DNA from 3 places in the Dactylosporangium sp. CA-092794 genome. Region 3 is predicted to be linked to each of the others. Evidence: riboswitches for the same ligand, from Rfam matches in the RefSeq annotation. Region 3 holds a riboswitch; each other region holds the start of a gene.
What was found. Region 3 has a riboswitch for cyclic di-AMP ahead of ACQPXD_RS30475 (C39 family peptidase). Riboswitches for the same ligand answer to the same signal wherever they lie in the genome.
Positions count from the first base shown of each region.

Region 1: it holds a riboswitch for cyclic di-AMP, as region 3 does, so the genes downstream of both, ACQPXD_RS10585 (C39 family peptidase) here and ACQPXD_RS30475 (C39 family peptidase) in region 3, are expected to answer to the same signal.
Region 2: it holds a riboswitch for cyclic di-AMP, as region 3 does, so the genes downstream of both, ACQPXD_RS05645 (NlpC/P60 family protein) here and ACQPXD_RS30475 (C39 family peptidase) in region 3, are expected to answer to the same signal.

Region 1 is NZ_CP192044.1:2,400,862-2,408,327, reverse strand. Features, by position in the region: gene asnB (asparagine synthase (glutamine-hydrolyzing)) at 1-507, opposite strand, end outside; gene ACQPXD_RS10590 (transglycosylase domain-containing protein) at 685-2,799, shown strand; gene ACQPXD_RS10585 (C39 family peptidase) at 3,238-4,134, opposite strand; cyclic di-AMP (ydaO/yuaA leader) riboswitch at 4,142-4,276, opposite strand; gene ACQPXD_RS10580 (peptidase M23) at 4,587-5,576, shown strand; gene ACQPXD_RS10575 (PH domain-containing protein) at 5,663-6,031, opposite strand; gene ACQPXD_RS10570 (M20 family metallopeptidase) at 6,086-7,204, shown strand; gene ACQPXD_RS10565 (GNAT family N-acetyltransferase) at 7,201-7,466, shown strand, end outside.
Region 2 is NZ_CP192044.1:1,288,423-1,295,888, forward strand. Features, by position in the region: gene ACQPXD_RS05635 (hypothetical protein) at 1-1,024, shown strand, start outside; gene ACQPXD_RS05640 (hypothetical protein) at 1,138-1,491, shown strand; cyclic di-AMP (ydaO/yuaA leader) riboswitch at 1,744-1,882, shown strand; gene ACQPXD_RS05645 (NlpC/P60 family protein) at 1,890-2,882, shown strand; gene ACQPXD_RS05650 (methyltransferase domain-containing protein) at 2,946-3,728, shown strand; gene ACQPXD_RS05655 (Rv0361 family membrane protein) at 3,783-4,196, shown strand; gene ACQPXD_RS05660 (sigma-70 family RNA polymerase sigma factor) at 4,249-5,172, opposite strand; gene ACQPXD_RS05665 (NAD-dependent epimerase/dehydratase family protein) at 5,538-6,530, opposite strand; gene ACQPXD_RS05670 (glycoside hydrolase family 16 protein) at 6,589-7,466, opposite strand, start outside.
Region 3 is NZ_CP192044.1:7,145,683-7,153,148, forward strand. Features, by position in the region: gene ACQPXD_RS30470 (DedA family protein) at 1-609, shown strand, start outside; gene ACQPXD_RS30475 (C39 family peptidase) at 597-1,307, opposite strand; cyclic di-AMP (ydaO/yuaA leader) riboswitch at 1,555-1,695, opposite strand; gene ACQPXD_RS30480 (hypothetical protein) at 1,853-2,083, shown strand; gene ACQPXD_RS30485 (DUF1360 domain-containing protein) at 2,118-2,627, opposite strand; gene ACQPXD_RS30490 (hypothetical protein) at 2,744-3,313, shown strand; gene ACQPXD_RS30495 (hypothetical protein) at 3,346-3,864, shown strand; gene ACQPXD_RS30500 (zinc-dependent alcohol dehydrogenase family protein) at 3,924-4,943, shown strand; gene ACQPXD_RS30505 (hypothetical protein) at 4,936-5,247, opposite strand; gene ACQPXD_RS30510 (MMPL family transporter) at 5,290-7,466, shown strand, end outside.

The sequences.
Region 1 (7,466 bases), 4.7 Mb from region 3:
CTTCTCGCTGCACAGCCACAGCCCGCGCGGGTCCGCCACGTAGTAGAGCGGCTTGATGCCGAACGGGTCGCGGGCCGCGTAGAGCGTGTCGTTCTCGGAGTCCCACAGCGCGAACGCGAACATGCCCCGGAACCGGTCCAGGGCGGCCTCGCCCCAGTGGTGGAACGCCGCGGCGAGCACCTCCGAGTCGCCGTCGGTGGCGAAAACCGCGCCGTGGTCCCGGATCAGCTCCGCGCGCAGCGCCTCGAAGTTGTAGATCTCGCCGTTGAAGACCAGCGTCCAGCGGCCCGCGTCCGGGCCGGTCGGCGGGTAGCGCAGCGGCTGACGGCTACCCTGCCGGTCGATGATGGCCAATCGCTTGAAGCCGGCCGCCACGCCGAGACCGATCCGTTCCAGCGCCATGTCGTCGGGGCCGCGGTGGTCGAGCAGGCCGAGCTGACGCTCCATGTGGCCGAGGGTCTCGGCGGTGATGGTGGAGTTGCCGACGTACATCAGGAAGCCGCACATGGCGTCCAGCCGAACAGAGGCCAGGCACATGGACGGGCGGTTGCCCGGCCGCCCATCCGGACGCTCGCCCGGCAAGGTGCCACGGGTGAAGTCGGCGCCGCGGCGGTTAGCCCGAAGGCCCGCCGGGTAGCCGCCGCGCTGCTCGCGAACCGCCCGTCGTAGCTGGGAGACCACGCAATGCGCCTCGCCCGTGCCGGTATCACGTTGCTCCGCTTCGGCGGCAAGGTCCTGCGGCTGCTGCTGTGCGGGATCCTCGCCGGGCTGGTGGTCGCCGCGGCCACGCTGCCGCTGGCGCTGGCGACCGGGGGCGCGGCGAAGGCGGGCAGCGACACGTGGGAGAACCTGCCGACCGACCTGGCCATGCCGCCGCCGGCGCAGACGACCTACGTCTACGCGAGCGACGGCAAGACGCTCATCACCACGTTCTACGACGAGAACCGGCGTGACATTCCGCTTGATCAGGTGGCGACGGTACTGCAACAGGCCGTCGTCGCGGCCGAGGACACCCGCTTCTACCAGCACCACGGCGTCGACGCGCGGGGCGTGCTGCGCGCCTTCGTGTCCAACAGCCGCGGCCAGGCGCAGCAGGGCGCGTCGACGCTGACCATGCAGTACGTGCGCAATGTGCTCAAGAACGACGCGAGCCTCACGCCGCAGCAGCACCTGGACGCGCTCGCGGACACCCCGGCGCGCAAGCTGCGCGAGATGCGCTACGCCGGCGCGCTGGAGAAGCAGATCAGCAAGCAGCAGATTTTGCAGCAGTACCTCAACATCTCCTACTTCGGGGCGGGCGCCTACGGCATCTACGCCGCCGCCGCGACGTACTTCGGCAAGACCCCGGCCGACCTCACCCTGCCCGAGGCGGCGCTGCTGGCCGGCCTGCTGCAGTCCCCCGACGCCGACAACCCGATCACCGGCGACAAGGCCGCCGCCCTGCAGCGGCGCGCCTACACGCTCGACGCGATGGCGAAGATGAAGACGATCACGCCCGCCGAGGCGGAGGCGGCCAAGGCCGGCGAGCTCAAGATCAGCCAGCAGCGGCTGCCCAACGACTGCGCGTCGGTGGCGCAGGAGCACAACGACTGGGGCTTCTTCTGCGACTACTTCCGCCAGTGGTGGAACAGCCAGCCCGAGTTCGGCGCCTCCACGTCCGAGCGCGACGAGAAGCTGCGCACCGGCGGCTACACGGTCGTCACCTCGCTGGACCCGGGCATCCAGGCCACCGCGCTGGAGCAGTCGCTGCGGGTGTACGGCTACGGCAACGCCCGCTCGCTCCCCCTCGCCGTCGTCACGCCGGGCACCGGGCGGGTCCTCGCCATGGCCGTCAACCGCCACTACAGCCTCGAGGCGAACCCGGATCAGCACCCGGCGTACCCCAACACCGTGAACCAGCTCGTCGGGGGCGGCGCCGGGGTCCAGGGCTACCAGGCCGGCTCGACGTTCAAGATGTTCACGATGCTCACCGCGCTCGAGAACGGCCTGCCGCTGAGCACCTCCTTCAACGCGCCGGCCCGGCTGGTGACCATCTGGCCCGGCAGCGGCGCCGGCTCCTGCGGCGGCCGGTGGTGCCCGGCCAACGACAGCCCGAGCTGGATGGACGGCAACCGGTCGATGTGGACGGGGTTCGGCCGCTCCGTGAACACGTACTTCGTGTGGCTGGAGCAGCGGGTCGGCGCGAAACGCGTAGTGGAGATGGCGCAGCGGCTCGGCATCACGTTCCGGGCCGAGGGCGACCAGACGATGGCCGGCAAGGCTGACGAGTGGGGCTCGTTCACGCTCGGCAACGCCTCGACCACGCCGCTGGAGCTGGCCAACGCCTACGCGACGGTCGCCGCCGGCGGGCTGTACTGCCAGCCCCTGCCGGTGCTGTCGATCACCGACCAGGCCGGCAAGCCGGTCGAGGCGGCCGCGCCGAAGTGCAAGCAGGCGGTCGACCCCGACGTGGCCGCGGCCGCGACCGACGCGGCGCGCTGCCCGGTCGGCAAGGGCTCGGTCTACGGCAAGTGCGACGGCGGTACGGCGGAGGCCGTGTCCGGCATCCTCGGCGGGCGCCCGGTCGCCGGCAAGACGGGCAGCTCGGAGTACAACTCGACGGAGACGTTCGTCGGCTTCACGCCGCAGGTGGCGGCGGCCGGGATCGCGGTGAACCCGGACAACCCCAACGACTCGGTCGGCGGCGGCGTGTCCAGCTCGGTCAACCAGGCGGTCGCGGTGACGATGGCGGCCGCGGTGCGCGGCCAGCCGGTCAAGGGCTTCCCCGCCCCCACCCGGGCTCGCGCACTGGGCGGCTGACGCCCACATCCCGCACGTCGGGCGCTGCACGCGGCGCAGCGACCGGAAGTCTCCGTGATCATGCGCAACTGGCACCGACACCAACGGTTTTTCATGATCACGGAGTGCTGATGTACCCCCGTGTACCACAAGTCTCCGGGATCATGGCAAACCCGGTGTGCGGTCACCGCAGACATCATGATCACGGAGACATACGTCCGGCCCGGCCGCGCGGATCGCAGGGTGCGCCCGACGGGTGCGACATCCGCACCGGTTTGCCGTGCCGCCCGGGGGTCGGCGTCGATGATCGCTTGTGTCCCGCCGGATATCAACTGGCACGATCAGGCGCTGGCCTCATCCACCGCGCCGGCGGACGCGACGTGGCTGAGCCCTTGCGGGCGGATAAATCCAGACGCTGGCGCGTCCGGATTTATCCGATATTTCCGCATATGTTGGCAATCAGGCTGAATAGCCGCGGAGGGCGATCCAGTCGGCCAGCTTGGCCGTGGTCAGCGGGTACGAGCCGACGCCCAGCGCGTCGGCGGGGTCGGCGATCTGGGCGATCTGCCCGTTGTCGCGGTAGCCGACGACGGTCAGGAAGTGCCCGTCCGGATACGAGTGCGCGTGCCCGTTCTCGTCGGTCGTCGACCCGGCGATGTTGGCCACCACCGCGTAGCCCTGCGAGATCGCGTTGACGAGGTCGGCGCGCAGCTGGTCGACGTCGGACTGGGTCGCCGACTGCCCGCGGATGAAGTGCGACTTGTAGAAGGACGTGCCGAGGTACCCGTTCAGCGCCCGGGTCGTGTCGTCCGCCGAGTTCGTGCCGTTGACCGTGGTGCCGAGCTTCTGCGCGACCTCCGACTGCGACGGGGTCAGCCCGCGCGCGGTGAGCGCGATCCGCGTCGCCGCCGGCCCGCAGAAGTAATAGTTCTCCTGCCAGGCGAACTGGTACGACACGTCCTTCTGGGCCGGCGGCGCCGTGCTGGCCGGGGCCGACGGCGACGGTGCCGCCGCGGCGGTCGTCGCGGCCGGGGTGGGCGCGGCCTTGGCCGCGGCGGTCGGCTTGCCGGTGGTGGCGGTGCCGCCCTTCGTGCCGGTCTTCGCCGGGTCGGGCGGGGCCTGTCCGCGCTGCCTGGCGAGCTCGGCCGCGGTCGCCGCCCCGGCGGATGACTCCGCCTCGGAGAGGGACTGGGCGTCGGCGGCGGTCGCGGTCGTGGCGGCGCCGCCCGACTGCTGGAGAGCGGCGACGCCGACGCCCGCGGCGACGGCGAGGACGGCGGAGGCGGCCGCGATCGGCAGCCGGCGGGCGGAGGTGGGTTTGGTGGGCGAATGCCGGGGTTTGTAGAGGTACGGCACGGGTACCTGCTCCTTCCGGGACCGCCTACCGGGTTAGCTGACGGGTTCGGGCGGGAAGATCGCCCTACCGCGGACGGCGGATTCACCCCAGGTACCTGGGTCCCCGGCTCGTGCCCAGGGCACGACTCGGCGGATCCGCCGCGGAGTCGCCCCGCGGCGAACATGGGCCACGACGGGTGCGTAGACGGTAAACGGGCCGGTCAGAGGCCATTTCACCCCCCGGGTGATTCGGCCACCGCGCGATCCGGAGCCGCGCGGCCCGCCGCCTGCCCGGAGGCCGCCGGGCCGCCGCCTTTGTACGGAATGCGCGAAATGCAAGGAACGCGGACGGCCCTATGACCACAGGCCGCCCGGGACATCGGAGGCGCGCGGACGGGGCTGTGCCCATAGGCCGCCGGGCCGTTTCTCATGCCCGGAATCACCCGCTCGGGAGGCCGGGCTAGCCTGCCCGGATGCACGACAGCGCCGACGAAAAACCGCAGCTCAGCGATGGTGCCAACGGCAAGCCGCGGCACCTGCGGCTCCGCCGATTCCGGCACGCGACCCACTGGCTGGTGGCGTTCTTGCCGCCCCGCCGCCTGATCCGGGCGGCCCGGGGCCTCGCGGCCCAAACCGGCCGGTTCAAAGCCGCCGTCCCGAACCGGCTCGGCTCGGCCCTCCCGGCTCGCCTCACCTCGGCCCTCCCCTCCCGGCTCGGTGCCGCACTGCCCTCCCGGCTCGGTGCGACGCTGCCCTCCCGGCTCGGGGCAATGCCGGCCGGTGCCCGCCAGGGCGCGGTGGCCGCGCTGGTGGTCGCGATGGCCGCCTTCGGGTTGTCCACGACGCTGAGCACTCCGGCCGGCCGCGGCGGCCCGGCGGGCTCAGGATCGGCGCTGGTCGCCGACGCCGACCGGGCCAGCACCGGCCCCGCCTCGCGCGACTACGACCGGGCGAAGCGCGCCACCGACCCGGCCACGCGATCTTCCAAGGCGCCGGCGCCGGCCGCGTCGAGTCCCGCGCCCGCGGCGAAGCCGCCGGTGCCGGTCGGCGGCCTGACGCAGGCCGAGATGGACAACGCGGCGGCGATCGTCGACGTGGCCCGCCACGAGCGGCTGCCGGCCAAGGCCGCGGTCATCGCGGTCTCCACCGCCCTGCAGGAGAGCCACCTGCGCAACCTGGCCAACGCCAACCTGCCCGCGTCGCTGCAGCACCCGAACGAGGGCGTGGGCTACGACTACGACTCGGTCGGGCTGTTCCAGCAGCGGCCGAGCTGGGGCAGCGTCGACCAGCTGATGAACCCGCACGAGTCGGCCCGCCGCTTCTACGCGGCGCTGCTGTCGATCCCCGGCTGGGGCGACTACGCGGTGACCGTCGCCGCGCAGATGGTCCAGCGTTCGGCCTTCCCCGACGCCTACGCCAAGTGGCAGGGCCTGGCCGAGCAGATCGTCGACCAGCTGCTGTAGGACCTGCTGAATCCCGAGATCCGTAGACCCGTAGACCCCTGAATCCCTGACCCCGGCCCGGCGCGCGGTGCGCCGGGCCGGGCCGTCTACTGCCCGGCGTAGTGCAGGATCACGTTGTGGATGTGCTGGGTCTTCTCGACCCCGCGGACGTCGACCTCGTAGGTGTGCGTGCCGACGTGCACGGCCACCGTGCCGCTGCTGAAGAAGCTGCCCGCCCACGACTTGTTGCTCACCACCGAGACCGCGGTGACCTTGCCGTAGGGGATGGAGGTGATGGCGACCCGCTTGCCGACGAACGACCGGTCCTGCAGGATGACCCGCCGATCGGTCAGGCCGATGAAGCCCGTGCCGACCCCGACGGCGTCGTAGACGGCGATGATGCTCTCGCCGGGCAGCAGGCCCGACGCGATCTGCTCGTACTGCTCGCGGCGGTCGTACTTCGCCTGCTGTGCCATGACCCCAACGTACCGACCCCCATCAACATGCGCCCGGGCCGCTACCGTGGGGGGATGACGGCGCTGGACACCTTACGGGTCAAGCTTTCCGACGATGCCCCCATCATGCGCGACGATCTGGCCGAACTGGTCGGCGTCGAATCGCCCTCCGCCGATCCCGAGGCGCTGGCCCGCTGCGCCGACGTGGTCGCCGCGCTCGGCCGGCGCCACATCGGCGAGGCGCCGGAGCGGATCCTCGTCGCCGACCGGCCCCACCTGCGCTGGCGGTTCGGCGACGGGCCGCCGCGGGTCGTGCTCATCGGGCACTACGACACCGTCTGGCCGCGCGGCACGCTGGCCCGCTGGCCGTTCTCGGTCGACGGCGACCGGGCCACCGGGCCCGGTGTGGTCGACATGAAGGGCGGGCTGGTGGTGCTGTTCCACGCCCTCAGCGCGCTGCCCGACCTCGACGGGGTGGCGGTCGTGGTCAACGCCGACGAGGAGATCGGCTCGCCGACCTCGACCGCGCTCATCGAGGACACCGCCCGCGGCGCGGCCGGGGCGCTGGTGCTGGAGGGCAGCTCCGGCGGGCGGCTCAAGGTGGCCCGCAAGGGCATCGCCCACTACACGGTCCGGGTCACCGGGCGGGCCGCCCACGCCGGCAACGCACCGCACCGCGGCATCAACGCCGGCGTCGAGCTGGCCCACCAGATCCTGCGCATCGCCGCGCTCGGCGACGCCGGGCGGAGCACGACCGTCACGCCGACCGACGCCGTCATCGGCACGACCAGCAACACCGTGCCGGCGGCGGCCCGGATCAGCGTCGACGCGCGCTCGTTCGACCAGGACGAGCTGCGCCGGGTCGACGAGGCCCTGCGCGGCCTGGCCCCCGTGCTGCCCGGCGCCGCGGTCGAGGTGGACCTCGGCCCGGCCCGCCCGGCGCTGCCGGAGTCGGCCTCGGCGGAGCTGTTCGCGCTGGCCCGGCGGCTGACCGGCGACGCGGTGACCGCGGAGGCGGTCGGCGGCGGCTCCGACGGCAACCTCACCGCCGGCATCGGCGTGCGGACCCTCGACGGGCTGGGCGCGATCGGCGGCAACGCGCACGCGGAGGGCGAGTGGATCGAGCTGTCGAGCCTGCCGGAGCGGGCCGCCCTGGTCGCGACCCTGACCGCGGCCATCGGGCGGGACGAGTGACCGGCGAGGTCGCCCGGGCCTGGGCCCAGGCCGCGCAGGCCGCGGACCGCGTCGGGGTCAAGGTGGTGGAGCTGTCCTCGGCCGCGGAGCTGACCGAGTGCTCGGCGCTGCTGCAGCGGGTCTGGCGGGCCGACCACCCGGCCGAGGTCGCCTCCACCGTGATCCTGCGTACGTATGCGCACTCCGGTAACTACGTCGCCGGTGCGTACCGCGGCGAGGCGCTGGTCGGCACCGCGATCGGCTTCTTCGGCCGGGGCGGCGA
Region 2 (7,466 bases), 5.9 Mb from region 3:
CGGGCAGACGCACGTCGAGCAGCGCACGAGCAAGGCGAGCATGTTCGGCGTGCTCTCCTCGATCGGCACCGGGCTGGGCGACGCGCTGCACGGCCACGGCGGCGTGAGCGGTCACGCGCTGGGCGGTAGCGGCGCGGCCGGGGTCGGCCACCGCATGCACGACATCGTCGAGCAGGCCGGCGGCCGGCACGCGGCGCCCGCGGGCGGCGGCGCGGGCGGGCTCGAGTCCCCGTCCCTCGCGCAGCACGTCCAGGACGCGGCGCAGGGCGGCCGGCACGCCGCCTCCGGGCTCGAGGAGGTGCACGTCGAGAGCCACCAGGAGTCGTACACCGAGTACCACAGCGAGGTCCGCTCCTCGGGCACCGTGTACCAGTCCAGCACCTACGCGGGCGGCACGGGCGGCACCCCGCACGAGCCGCCGGCCGGCGGGGCGGGCGGCGCGGCCGGGAGCCTGGCCGGGTTCGGCGCGGGCGGCGCCGGGGGAGTGGCCGGCGGGCTGTCGGGTTTCGACCAGTACCAGGGGCAGGGCGGCGCCGGGGGAGTGGCCGGGAGCGCGGCCGGCGGGCTGTCGGGCTTCGAGCAGCACCAGGGGCAGGGCGGCGGCATCGGGGGCGGCTTCGCCCATCTGCTGGAGCAGCCGGGCCAGGGCGGCGCGGGCCAGCCGGGCCAGGGTGGATTCGGCCCTGCGGGCCAGGGTGGCATCGCCGGCGGCATGGGCGGCCTCGTGCAGCAGGCCGCGCACGCGCAGGTGCCGGGCCAGGCGCCGACCGACGGCTACCACACCCGCGTGGACTGGGACGGCGACGGCCGCTGGGACCAGCACACCTACGTCAACCGGGCCGACGGCGGCGTCGACATCGTGGTCGACACCGACGGGGACGGACGCGCGGAGTTCATCGGCCACGACACCGACCGCGACGGGCTGATCAACTCCTCGGAGATCGACACCAACCACGACGGCGTGATGGACGCCCGCTACGAGGACGTCAACGGCGACGGCTGGCTGGACCGCCGAACCCGATAAAACCGTTTGCCTCGAAACGAGGTGGCACGTTTCGGGGAGCAGGCCGCTCGGATCGGCCCCTACCGTTCTAGAGGTACCCCCACCGGGGCTACTGAAGGAACCGGGAGCAGGTTATGAGCGACTTTGACCTCGACTGGGGCATGGAGCACGATCTCCACGTCGACCACGACGGCGGAGTCGAGCATGTCCTGGCCGACCACCACTTCGATCACCACGATTTTTCCGACGGTACCGACGGCGCCCACGACATCACCGACCCGCACTACGGCGACTTCGTGGACCCCGGCCAGCACGACGAGCCGCTCCAGCTCGACGAGCCGGACCCCGACCTGCCCGACTGGCAGCTCGACACCGACTTCCTGGACGGCCACTACGACCTGGTCGGCGCCGACCCGGACGAGAGCGACATGTGGTCGCAGTTCATGACGGACATGCACGAAGAAGTCAACCCGTATGCGGCCAACTGACCGCGGATGCTCATATCCAGCGCCGGCCGGTGTGATCGAGCGCACCGGCCGGCGCCGTTCTCGGCGCATTGTCACTGTCCGATGCGCAAAGTCAACCGGGGGTAATCCGGACTTTTAGGTGCTTTATATATTGAAGGCGACGCACGCCTTTCGCGCCGCCGGTGATCACGTTAAGTTAGGCCCTGGCCTGCTCGGCAGTCCGCCGTCCACCCCGGACGGCGCCGGGCAAGCGCCGCCGAATCGAGTTCTGCGCGTCGATTCATGCCGTGAACCGCACGCATCGAACCGGGGACCCAGAGTAATCATGGGGTGAATCCGCAACGTCGCGGTAGGGCGCTCTCTTCTCGCCCGAACCCGTCAGCTAACCCGGTAGGCGGTCGTTGCAGAAGGGTCATTCCTTGTCCACTGGACATCGTGCCCGCCGACCGTTGCTGCAGGCCGTGCTGGCCGCCGCCGCATCGATCGTCGTGCTGGCACCCGCCACGGTCGCGCACGCCGATCCAACGCTCGCCGAGATCGAGGCCCAGCTCGACAAGTCGAACCAGGACCTCGAGGCCACCATCGAGGCGTGGAACAAGCTCAACATCGACCTCGCGGCCTCCCAGGCCAAGTCGACCGAGCTGGAGGCGAAGCTCAAGCCGCTGGAAGACGGCCTGAACGCCGCCAACGCCGGCGTGGAGGAGCTGGCGGTCGCCGCCTTCAAGTCGTCCACCGGCAATCTGCGCAGCCTGTCGATCGTGCTCGGCGCCCAGTCGTCCGACTCGCTCATGGACCAGCTCTCGATGCTGCAGCAGATCACCCGCAACCAGCAGAAGAGCATTGACGACTTCAGGTCCGCGAAGTCGAAGGTCGACGACGAGAAAAAGCAGCTCGACCAGACGATCGCCGCGCAGAACACGCAGAAGGCCGACCTCGAGAACCAGCGCAAGAAGATCGAGGGCGACGTCAAGAAGTTCGAGGACCTGCAGAAGAAGGCCACCGCCGCCGGTTCGAAGAAGGTCAACCCGCCGAAGACCGACCCGGGCAACCTGCCCGCCGTCTCCGGCAAGGCCGGCACCGCGGTGAACTTCGCCAAGGCGCAGCTGGGCAAGCCCTACAAGTGGGGTGCCGCCGGGCCGAGCAGCTACGACTGCTCCGGCCTGACGATGGCGGCGTGGAAGCAGGCCGGCGTGACGCTGCCGCACAACGCGGCCAGCCAGTGGAGCCAGGTCGCACACATTCCGCGCGGCTCGCTGGCCCCGGGTGACCTCGTCTTCTACAACGGGCTCGGGCACGTCGGCATCTACGTCGGCAACGACACGATCATCCACGCGCCGCACACCGGCACGGTCGTGCAGTATGCGCCGATCGGCGTCGACAGCATCTACGGGTACGGCCGCGTGAGGGCCTGACCCGCCGGCACGGCGTGAGGGGCCGCGGACCGTGACGGTTCGCGGCCCCTCATCATTGAGGGCATGGCGTCGTGGGATCCGCAGCAGTACAACCGGTTCGCCGAGGAGCGGGCGCGGCCGTTCCGGGAACTCGTCGCCCGCATCCCGACGACGCAGGCCGTCGCGGTGGTGGACCTCGGGTGCGGGCCGGGCACGATGACCGCGACGCTGGCCGAGCGGTGGAGCGACGCGGCCGTGCTGGGCATCGACTCCTCGCCGGACATGATCGTCGCGGCGAGCGAGCGCCAGACCGCGCAGCTGCGGTTCCAGCTCGGCGACGCCGGGCAGTGGCGGCCGCAGCGCGGGTCCGTGGACGTCATCGTGGCCAATGCCTCCCTGCAGTGGGTCGACGACCACGAGACGCTGCTGCCGGCCTGGGCGGCCGGGCTCGACGACGGCGGCACGCTCGCCTTCCAGGTGCCGGTCTCGACGTTCGACCCCGGTTTCGGCGGCATCGCGGCCCGGCCGCGGTGGGCGGGGCTGCTGGGCGGCGCGGCCGGCGCCATCGGGCCGCGGTCGGCGACGCCGGTGCTGCCCGCCGCGGAGTACGTCCGGCTGCTCTCGGCGGCCGGGCTGACCGTCGACGCCTGGGAGACGACCTACTACCACGTGCTACCGGGCGACGACCCGGTGTTCGAGTGGTTCAAGGGCACCGGCCTGCGGCCCTACCTCGACGCGCTGTCCGGCGACGACCGCGAGGAGTTCACCGCGGAGGTCCGGCAGGAGCTGCGCCGGGGGTACCCCCGGGAGCCCTTCGGCACGATCCTGCCCTTCCCGCGGCTGTTTGTGGTCGGGCATCGGGCTTGATCCGCGTCGGGTGACTTACACCCGGCGAAGATCGACGCTCGTACGCTGGCGCGCGTGAGTAAAACAGCCAAGATCATCATTTTCAGCGTGCTCGGGTTCGTCCTCGTCTGCTGCGGGGGTGGCGCGGCCGCGGTGTTCTTCTTCGTCAACGCCGGCCTCAAGGAGCCCAAGGCGGCGGCCGGGGACTTCCTGACCGCGCTGGAGGGCGGCAACAACCAGGCCGCCTACCAGATGCTGTGCGACTCGGCGCGGGAGAGCTACGGCCCGGAGACCTTCGCGTCGTTCGTCGAGCAGCACGCCCCGGCCTCGCATGATCTCGGCTTCGGCGGCTCGTACAGCAACACTGACGGCAACGAGACGGCCTCGATCACCGCCTCCATCACCTACAAGAACGGCTCGAAGGACAGTCGCACGCTGCCGATGACCAAAGAGGGCGGCGCCTGGAAGGTGTGCGGCAACCCCTACTGAGGCACGGAAAAGCCCCGGGTCGGGCCGACCCGGGGCTTTGTGCTGTCTAGGGTTATGCCGCCTGGAGGCCCTCGGCCCGGGCCAGCTCGCGCAGCCGGCCGAGCGCCTGGATCTCCAGCTGGCGGATCCGCTCCCGGGAGAGCGAGAACCGCGTCGCCACCTCGGTCAGCGAGTGCTCCCGGCCGTCTTCGAGGCCGTAGCGGGCCCGCATGATGCCGGCCGACCGGTCGTCGAGGTGGTTGAGCAGGCCCTCGATCCGCTGCCGCTCCAGGGCGGCCAGGACCACGTCCTCCGGCGACGGCGCGTCGGAGTCGGCGACCAGGTCGCCCAGGTTGGTGTCCCCGTCGTCACCCACCGGGGTGTCGAGCGACACGGTGTCCTGGGACCAGCGCATGAGCTCGTGCACCCGCTCGACCGGCACGCCGAGCGCGGTGGCCAGCTGCTCCGGCTCCGGCTCGTTGCCCAGCTCGCGGGTGAGCTGACGCGCGACGTTGCGCATCCGGTTGACGTCCTCGACGAGGTGCACCGGGAGCCGGACCGTGCGCTCCTGCTGCGCGATCGCGCGGCTGATCGCCTGGCGGATCCACCACGTCGCATAGGTCGAGAACTTGTATCCACGCACGTAGTCGAACTTCTCCACGGCCCGCACGAGGCCGGTGTTGCCCTCCTGGATCAGGTCGAGCATCGGCATGCCGGACCTGACGTATCGGCGGGCGATCGAGACCACCAGCCGCAGGTTGGCCCGGATGAACCGGTCCTTCGCCCGCTCGCCCTCGGCCACCAGGCGGTGCAGCTCCGCGGCGGTGACGCCGTCGGGGATCTCCTCGACGTCCAGCAGGTGCTCCGCGTAGAGCCCAGCCTCGACCGCCTTGGACAGCTCGACCTCAGAAGCGGCGTCGAGCAGCGGCGTGCGGGAGATCTCATGCAGGTACACGCCGACCAGGTCACGCTCCTCGGCGCCTGTGTCGGTTCGCATCTCCACTTTCACGTTCTCCACTTCGGGCCCCTCCCCGCTCCATCCTTCGCCTTCCCCGTTTCACCCTGCTAAAACGGGTGCCCCCCGGGTATGCCCCCTACACAACGGTCAAGTCGCCTTCCGAATTCCGCCCTCAGGGGCGATTCGGTGACGACCCCTGAGAGTTGCACCACTTACCAGACGCTCGGGAGGCTGCTCCGGTTCGCTTCGGTTGCAACAAGTGATACGTGGTGTTCCTGCCCGTCAGACGGCTGAATTCGCTGTGAGTTCCCTGGGAACGCCCCTCCGGCAGGGCCCACCGGGCGGTCGAGCACGGCAGATCATCGGCAGCTGTCGCCCGTCCGACAGGCTTTTGTGCAACCGGGCTATCGGGCATGCCATTCCCGCAACAGCGCCGTCTCTTCATCGATACCCAGCCCCAGGCTTTCATCGATGTGCGTTGCGTCACGAAATGCGTTGCGGGTGTCCCGGACGGTCTCGGCGAGCGGGCGAATGCGCAGCCCGGCGGCGAGGGAGGGCCCCGCGTCGCGGCTCATGAACCCGGCGTACCGCGGCAAAGGCAGCCATAGCGGCAGCGACCGCGGCCCGGCCCACGGCACCACGCCCCGCTCGAGCAGGAACTCCTGCGTGACCCAGGTCAGCGGCGGCGCGGTGCCGGTGCCCGCGGCCAGCCCGGCGTGGAACTCCGCCCGGGTCATGGGCGCGCCGACGCCGTCGAACGGCCCGGCGAGCCCGCGCCCGGCGGCGGTCAGGATCCAGTCCGCGAGGTCCCGCACGTCGACGAGCTGCACCGATTCGTCCGGTCCGCCGGGCGCGAGCACCTCGCCGCCCCGCTCGTAGCGGCGCACCCAGTAGTCGAACCGGCCGGTCGGGTCCTCCGGCCCGACGATCAGGCCGGCCCGTAGCAGCAACGTCCGGCCGGCGCCGAAGCCGCCGGCGGCCAGCCGCTCGCACGCGACCTTGGCCCGGCCGTACGACTCGGGATCGGCCGCCGGGTCGGCGTCGTGGTCCGGCGGCAGCAGCGGCGCGGTCGCCGCCGTCTGGTGCGGGGTGGCGACGTCGGCGTACACCGATCCGGTGGACACGAGCGTGTAGTGCCCGGCCCGCCCGGCGAGCGCGGTCACGGCGTGCCGCACGTGGTGCGGGTGCCGGGCGACGTCGACGACCGCGTCGAACTCGCCCTCGACGGCGCTCAGGCCGTCGGGCTCGTCGCGGTCGACCCGGACGAACCGGGCGCCGCCGACCGGCGCCCCCGACTCGCCGCGGGCCGCGCAGAGCACCTCGTGGCCGGCGGCGAGGGCCTGCCGCGCGACCGCGCGGCCGAGAAAGACGGTTCCACCGAGGATCAGGATTCGCATGCGGCCGAGCATTCCGCGCCGGCCCGGCGCGGGGCGAACGGATCCGCTCAGGACGTAATCACGCGCGGTGCGCCGACGGGGGCCGGTGCGGCCGGGTCTTGTGCACGACCAGCGCGAAGAGAGCCAGCGCGGCGGTCACCATGGCGGCCACGGCCAGCCACAGCGACCAGCGCTGCTCGCCCCCGCCCGGCCCGGCCCCGGCCCGGTCCACAGTGGATGGCTGGGCGGCCACCGCGGGCGCCGAGGCCACCGGGGCGAAGGCCCAGATGCGCAGGTAGTCGATCTCGAACTCGGCCGGCAGGGCGGTGGAGGCGCCCGGCGTGCCGGCCCGGTCACCGGTGGTGACCGCGAAGCCGAACCAGCGCGGCTCGGTGGAGACGGCCGGGTCGAGGGAGCGCTGCTTGGCGTCGACGAACACCCGGAATCCCGACGGCGCCCACTCGATCACGTAGGTGTGCCAGTCGCTGAACGGGCCGGTCAGCGTGCTCGTGGTGGTACCGCTGCCATCACCATTGCTCACGACGGCCCGCTCGGCGCCGGGCCGGGCCGTGATGGACAGCTGCGAGCCCTGCTGCGTGGTCTGGCCGTCGACCGGCCGCAGCAGCGCCACCGACTCGATGCCGGCGCCGAGGGGTACCCGCGCCTTGAACTCGTAGCGGCCGAACTGCTGCGCGGCGCCGACGCAGCGCAGCTCCCCGGTGACGAACGGCTTGCCGGCGTAGGTGCGCCGGTGCAGCGCCAGGCGCAGCCGCCCGTCGGAGACCGTCACCGCCTCGGGGCGGAAGTAGCTGGCCTGGGCGCCCTCGGGCGCGCCATCGTAGGCCGAGCAGCCCCTGGGCAGGGTGCCCGCGTCGTCGAAGGCGTTGGAGAACACCGGGCGCCAGCCGACCGGGTCGCTCGCGTTCACCCGATCGGGGAAGGTCAACATCGTCGACG
Region 3 (7,466 bases):
GGCTATCTGGGCCTGGCGGTGCTGGTGCTGATCGAGGGGTTCGGGGTGCCGGCGCCCGGCGAGACGGCGATCATCATCGCCTCGGGGTTCGCCGGGCACGGCCGGCTCAACGTGTTCGCGGTCGGCGCGGTCGCGTTCGCGGCGGCGGTGACCGGCGACAGCATCGGCTACTGGATCGGGCGCACCGGCGGACGCCGGCTGATCCTGCGCTACGGCCGGTACGTCCGGCTGACCGAGGAGCGCCTGGCCCGGATGGAGCGCTTCATGACCCGCCGTGGGCCGATCATGGTGGCCGTGGCCCGGTTCGTCGAGGGCCTGCGCCAGCTCAACGGCGTCGTGGCCGGCGCCACCGGCATGCCGTGGCCGCGGTTCGTGACGTTCAACGCGATCGGCGCCGCCCTGTGGGTCGGCGCCTGGACGACCGGCGGCTACCTGGTCGGCGACCACATCCCGGCGATCGAGGCGGCGGCCGGCCGCTACCAGTGGTATGCCGTGGCCGGCGCGGTCGTCGCCGTCGTGGTCTGGCTGGTGCTGCACCGGGTGCTGCACCGCCGGGGGCCGGCCCCGGACGAGGCCGGCCCCCGGCGCAGCCGCGCTCAGGCCGAGTAGCCGCGCGACGCCACCCAGTTCGCCATGGGGTAGGTGGCCATCCAGTAGGTCCGCGGGCCGAACATGCCCGACGGGTCGGCGATCTGCACCTGCCGGCCGTGGTCGCGGTAGGCGACGATCGTCACGAAGTGCCCGCCCCCGAACTCGTGGTAGGTGCCGCCCACGTCGGTGGCGCCGCCGACGATGTTGGCCACGACCGCGCGCCCGGAGGTCACCGCCGCCACGACGTCGCGCTGCAGCCGCTCGGCCTGCTCGCCGTCGGCGCGCTGGCCCGGGATCCAGTGGGTCTGGTACTCGTCCTTGCCCAGCGCCGCGTTGAGCACGTGGGTCGCGTTGTCGGCCGAGTTCGTGCCGTTGACGGTGGTGCCGAGCCGCCGCGCCACCTCGTCCTGCGACATCGAGATACCGTTCGAGGTCAGGGCGATGCGCGTGGACGCGGGCCCGCAGTAGTAGAAGTTCGGCTGATACTGGAAGTCGTAGGACACGGCCTGCTCCGCGGGCGCGAGGTCCAGCGGGTCGGGCGCGGGCGCCGAGGCGGTCGCCGTCGGCGGGTGCGTCGCTTCGGCACGCAGTGCGGCGGTGCCGGTGTCGTGGGCGCCGGCCGGCGCCGTGGTCTGGCCGAGCAGGGTGGCCGTCGTCACGGAGACGGCGGCGAGCGCGCCGGCGCCGAGCAGCGCGCCGATGATTCGTCGGTGCATTGAGGGGTACTCCTGAAGCTGAGCCGATTCGGGCATGGTCGATCGCGCGCGCAGCGTCATCCGCCGGCGCCGTAGAGAGCACGGCGTCGCTGGACGCTATTCGCGCAACAATAAGAAATGTCGAGGGCCGATACCTGGCCCTTCGAAACCGGGGCGTCAGTCCCCGGTGCGGCCGGCCATGCCGAAATGTGCCGCCAGGCGCCGCGCTATGGGCGGCGGGTCGTTCTGGGCGTTGTACACCTTGCAAAACTCCTTCCGCGACCGCCTACCGGGTTAGCTGACGGATTCGGGCGGGAAGCTCGCCCTACCACGGCCATGAGGCCGATGGATTCACCCCGGAACTACCTGGGTCCCCGGCTCGCGCAATGCGACTCGGCGGTTCTGTGCCGGCGCCGTCCATTTACGGCAAACGACCAGCTCAGACGGCCTGACATTACTGGTCGGTACCGATTCTGCCAAGCCCTTGGATTTCGCCGATTTCTTTAGCCGCGCGCCGGCCGGGTAGTCGAATCCGGGAGGCTTTCGGAATGGAAAGGAGTTCCTCGATGGGCGAGACGCACTCGACGGCCGACGACATCGTCTACGACCTGGTGAGCATCCAGTACCACGCGATGAAGGGCGCGTATCTCTACACGAAGTACGCCGACGACGCCCATGAGCACGATGACGTGCGGGCATTCATCGACCAGGTGTGCCGCGAGGATGCCGAGCGGGCGCAGCGCGCCCACGAGCTGCTCGGCCGGATCACGACGCGCCACCACGCCGGCGTCGGCTGATGCCGCCCGGCAGTCCACCGGCGGCCGCCCGGGCTCAGTCCCCCGCGGCCGCCCTTTTCGCCGCGTCGTACGCCAGGTGCAGGAAGTCCGACCCGGCCACGGCCGTGGCCACGCCCATGCCGAAGCGGGTCAGCCGCGGCGCGAACACCAGCCCCGCCGCGAGGCCGCCCGCGACCCACACCCCGGTGCAGAAGGGGCAGGTGAGCAGCTCCCCGAGCGCGTGCCGGGCGCCGTGGCCGCGCGGGCTCTCGTTGAGCTCGGCCTCGCCGGCCGGCTCCTCGAAGCGGGTGAACGGCGCCCGCAGCGGGCTGGTCACCGCGTCCTTGGTGATCAGCCGGGAGAGCTTGTGGGTCGACACGGCCAGCAGCGCCACGTCCCCGGCCGAGGGCCGCACCGGCAGCTCGCGCCCGGACAGCCGGGCCGCGCCCGCCACCGCGCCGGCCGCCGCCGCGAACACGCCGAGCACGGTCGCGTAGCCGCGCAGGGGCCGCTCGTCGGGGGCTTCGCGGGCGTACTCCCGCGCGGTGCGATCGATGTCCACCATGGCTGGTCGCCTACCCGGTCACCGCACCACGGAAACACCGCCCCCGCACCCGCGGGTGAGGTGGCCCGCCGCGACCGCGGACTAGCGTTGGTTTGATCGCTTCGAAGGGATTGGTCATGTCGGGTACACCCTTGTTGGCCATCATCGTGGTCGTGGTCGTGCTGATCGTCATCGCCCTCGTCGCGACGTCCATCGGCCGGTACCGCCGCTCGAAGGCCCTGCGGCGCCGGTTCGGCCCCGAGTACGACCGGGCGGTCTCCGAGCGGCCCAGCCGCCGGGCCGCCGAGCGCGACCTGCAGCAGCGCGAGCGCCGGCACGCCGAGCTGTCGCTGCGCGACCTCGAACCGCGGCAGCGGCAGCGCTACGCCGACCAGTGGGAGCGCACGCAGGCGCACTTCGTCGAGGAGCCCGAGGCCGCGACCCGGGAGGCGGACGCCCTGGTGACCCAGGTGATGGCCGAGCGCGGGTACCCCGTCGACGACTTCGACACCCGGGTGCAGGACCTCAGCGTCGAACACTCCGAGACCCTCGGCCACTACCGCGACGCCCACGAGATCAACAAGGTGAACGAGCGCGGCCAGGCCTCGACGGAGCAGCTCCGCCAGGCGCTGATGCACTACCGGGTCCTCTTCGCCGACCTGCTCGGCGACCGCCCGGGCGGCCGCACCGCCGCCGGCCACGGCTGACCCCGGGCCTCTTCACGGAAGGTGGGATCGCCATGCGCGACAACAGCTCCTCCGACCCGAGGCGGAGCGGCCAGCGGCCCTCGGGCCCCGGCCCGGCGCCGACCGGCGGCGCCGGGGCCCGCCCGATGCCCGGACCCCCGCGGCCCGGCCCCGGCCAGCCCCAGCCGGGTCCCGCACAGCCCCGTCCAGGTCCAACACCGAAGCCCCCGCCGGGTCCCGCACAGCCTCGGCCCGGTCCCGCGCAGCCGCAGCCCGGTTCACCGGAGGACGCCACGGCGACCGGCCAGGAGGGGATCTGGGACGCCGAGCGGGCCGACGAGTTCCGGCACCGCTGGCACGACGTGCAGACCCACTTCGTCGAGAACCCGTCGGGCAGCCTCACCGAGGCCCGGCAGCTGCTGGACGAGGCCGTGCAGGAGCTCACCACCAGCGTCCGCAACCGCGAGGAGGAGCTCGAGCGCAGCAACGCCCGCGCCTCGGACAGCACCGAGGGCATGCGCTCCACCGTGCTGCAGTACCACCAGCTCCTCGACCGCCTGCTGTCCGTCTGACCGGGTGGAATCCGCGGAGGGCGCGGGCCGTTCGCGCGGTTGGCGGACAGAATGGGGCGATGGAGACGATGACCGCGTGGCGCGTCGAGCGGCCCGGGCCCGTCGCGACGCACCCGCTGCGCAAGGTGTCGCTGCCCGTGCCGGAGCCGGCCGCCGACGAGGTGCTCATCCGGATCCGCACGTGCGCGGTCTGCCGGACCGATCTGCACCTGGCCGAGGGCGACCTGGCGCCGCGCCACCCCGGCACGGTGCCCGGGCACGAGGTGGTCGGCACGGTCGAGCGGCTCGGGGAGGCCGTGTCCGGGCCGCCGGTCGGCACCCGGGTCGGGGTGGCCTGGCTGCGGTGGACGTGCGGCCAGTGCAAGTACTGCCTGCGCGGCGCCGAGAACCTGTGCCCGTACTCCCGCTACACCGGCTGGGACGCCGACGGCGGCTACGCGCAGTACTGCGCCGCGCCGGCCGACTACGTCTACCGCCTGCCCGACGCATATTCCGACGACGAGGTCGCGCCGCTGCTGTGCGCCGGCATCATCGGCTTCCGCGCGCTGCGCCGGTCCGAGCTGCCGCACGGCGGCCGGCTGGGCATCTACGGCTTCGGCGCCTCGGCGCACCTGGCGGCGCAGGTCGCGATCGCCGAGGGCGCCACCGTGCACGTCGTCACCCGCGGCGAGGCGGCCCGCGAGCTGGCGCTGTCGCTGGGCGCCGCGTCGGCGTCGGCGACCGAGCCGCCGGAGCCGCTCGACGCCGCGATCCTGTTCGCCCCGGTCGGCACCCTGGTCCCGCCGGCCCTGGCCGCCCTGGACCGGGGCGGCACCCTGGCGATCGCCGGCATCCACCTGACCGGCATCCCGCCGCTGAACTACGCCGAGCACCTCTTCCAGGAGCGCCGCCTGGTCAGCGTCACCGCGAACACCCGCGACGACGGCCGCGAGTTCCTCGACATCGCGGCCCGCCACCGGCTCCGGGTGACCACCACCGCCTACCCGCTGGCCGAGGCCGACCGGGCCCTGGCGGACCTCGCCGCCGACCGCTTCTCCGGCGCCGCCGTCCTGCACTGCGCGGAGGACGGCGTCAGCTGACCGTCCGGCGGCGCAGCCGGCGCGTGACCAGGACGGCGGCGGCCGCGGCGAGCAGGAGGGCGCCGATCACGGCGGCGATCCGGACGGCCGCGTCGCGGCCCGGGCCGGCGCCGTCGTCCGCGGGCGCCCCGGTGAGGCTCCAGTCGTGCCGATGCCGCCCGACCGGCGCCCAGTCTGCCGATCCCGGCGCGAACGCCCGGGCGATGATCAGTGATCGGCACCTGACCGCGGCGTGAACAGTGCGTACGCCCGCCGGCTCCCGATCGAGCGCCCTCGTTTTCGGGGCCCGGCAGCGGGGTACCACCGCCGAACAAGACAACCGGGGACGGCGGGAGGGCCTGGGACCGTGAGCGACGACGTGGAGCCCCGCACGCGGTGGCGGCCGAGCCTGCTACCGCGGTGGTACGCCGGCATCGTGGTGTGGCTGCGCTGGCTCGTGGTGGCCGGCTGGCTCGCCGCGGCGGCCGCGTCGGTGGTCTACCTGCCCACGGTCGGCCAGGGCGGCAGCGACCTCGAGCAGCTGGTGTCGGCGGACAACCCGGCGGTGCGCAGCGAGCTGCGCTCGTTCCAGCGGTTCGGCTTCCCGCTGCTCAGCCGGGTCGCCGTGGTCCAGCGCAACCCGGGCGGGCTGCCCCAGGACGTCCAGGCCGAGGCGGTCCAGCGCGCGCAGGCGGTCAGCGACGGGACCTACACCGACGCGGCGCCGATCCGGGCGGCGGTACCGGTGATGAACACCCTCGGGCTGTTCCCCGGCTCGGCCGAGGACGGCACCACGATCGTCACGCTGCTGTTCACCGACCCCGACGTGACCTTCGCCGACCAGGTCGCCGCCGCGCACCGGTTCGTCGCCGCCCACTACGGCCCCGGCGACGCGGTCGTGGGCATCACCGGCTCGGTGCCGGCCCGGGTCGAGCAGACCCGGATCGTGCTCTCCGCGGTGCCGCGGCTGGAGCTGATCACCGTCATCGCGGTGTTCCTCATCGTCGCCGTGGCGTTCCGCTCGCTCGTCGCGCCGCTGGTCGCGCTCGGCGTCGCCGGGGTCGCCTCGGTGCTCACGCTGCACGTCGGCGGGGCGCTCGCGCAGCGGCTCGGCGTGCCGGTACCCCAGGAGACACAACCACTGCTCGTCGCGCTGCTGCTCGGCGTCGTCACCGACTACGTCGTGTTCTACCTCTCCGGCGTGCGCCGCCGGCTCGCCGCCGGGGAGCCGCGGGTCCGCGCCGCCCGCCAGGCGACCGCGCGGTTCACGCCGATCATCGCCACCGCCGGGCTCACCGCCGCCGCGGGCACGGGCGCGCTCGTCGTCGCCGGCTCGCCCGCGTTCCGCGCGTTCGGCCCGGGCATGGCCCTCGCCATCCTCATCGGCGTCATCGTGGTCGTCACGCTCGTCCCGGCCCTGCTGGGCATCCTCGGCCCGGCGGTGTTCTGGTCGCCGCTGCGGCGCACCAGGACCGCCGCCGACGACGCCGTGCCGGTGGGCAGCCGGCTGTGGGCGCGGCTGCTCACCCGGCGCTGGTTCGCCGCCCCGATGCTGGTGCTGTGCGTGGCCGGGCTGGTGCTGGCCGCGCTGCCGGCCCGCCACCTCAAGCTGGGCGTGTCGTTCGTCGAGGCGCTGCCGGCGGACAACCCGACCCGCGCGGCGGCGAACGCGGCCGAGACCGGGTTCGCCCGCGGGATCCTCGCGCCGACCGAGGTGCTCGTCGAGGGCGACGGCGTGGCCGGCCGCACCGCCGAGCTCGCCCGGCTGCAGCAGTCCCTCGCCCACCTCCCCGGCGTCGCCGCCGTGCTCGGCCCCGGCACCACCGGCCTGCCGAAGAACTTCGCCGTGTTCCAGTCCCCCGACGGCGGCGCCGCCCGGTTCCTGCTGGTGCTCTCCGACGAGCCGCTCGGCGCCCGCGCCGTGGACACCGCCGCCCGGCTCGACCGCGCCCTGCCCGGCCTGCTGCACGCGGCCGGCCTCGGCGGGGCGCACGCGAGCCTCGGCGGCGACACCGCCATCGCCCAGGTCATCGTCGCGCAGACCGAACACGACCTGGGCCGCATCGCGCTCGCCGCGCTCGCCGCCAACCTGCTGTTCCTGATGCTGTTCCTGCGCGCCCTGGTGGCCCCGGCCGGGCTGCTGGTGTGCAGCGTGCTGGCCATCGCCGCCACGCTCGGCCTGACCACGTTCGTCTTCCAGGACGTGTACGGCGCGGACGGCCTGACCTTCTACGTGCCGTTCGCCGCCGCCGTGCTGCTGGTCGCCCTCGGCTCCGACTACAACATCTTCGGCGTCGGCCCGGCCTGGCGGGAGGCCCGGGCACGGCCGCTGCGCGAGGCGCTCGCCCTCACGCTGCCGCACTCCGCCCGCGCGATCCGCACGGCCGCGTTCACCCTCGCGGTCAGCTTCGGCCTGCTGCTGCTCGTGCCGCTGCGCCCGTTCCGGGAGCTGGCCTTCGCCCTGTCGGTCGGCGTGCTCATCGACGCCTTCGTGGTGCGGTCGCTGCTCGCACCGGCGCTGCTGAGCCTGATGGGCTCCGCCGC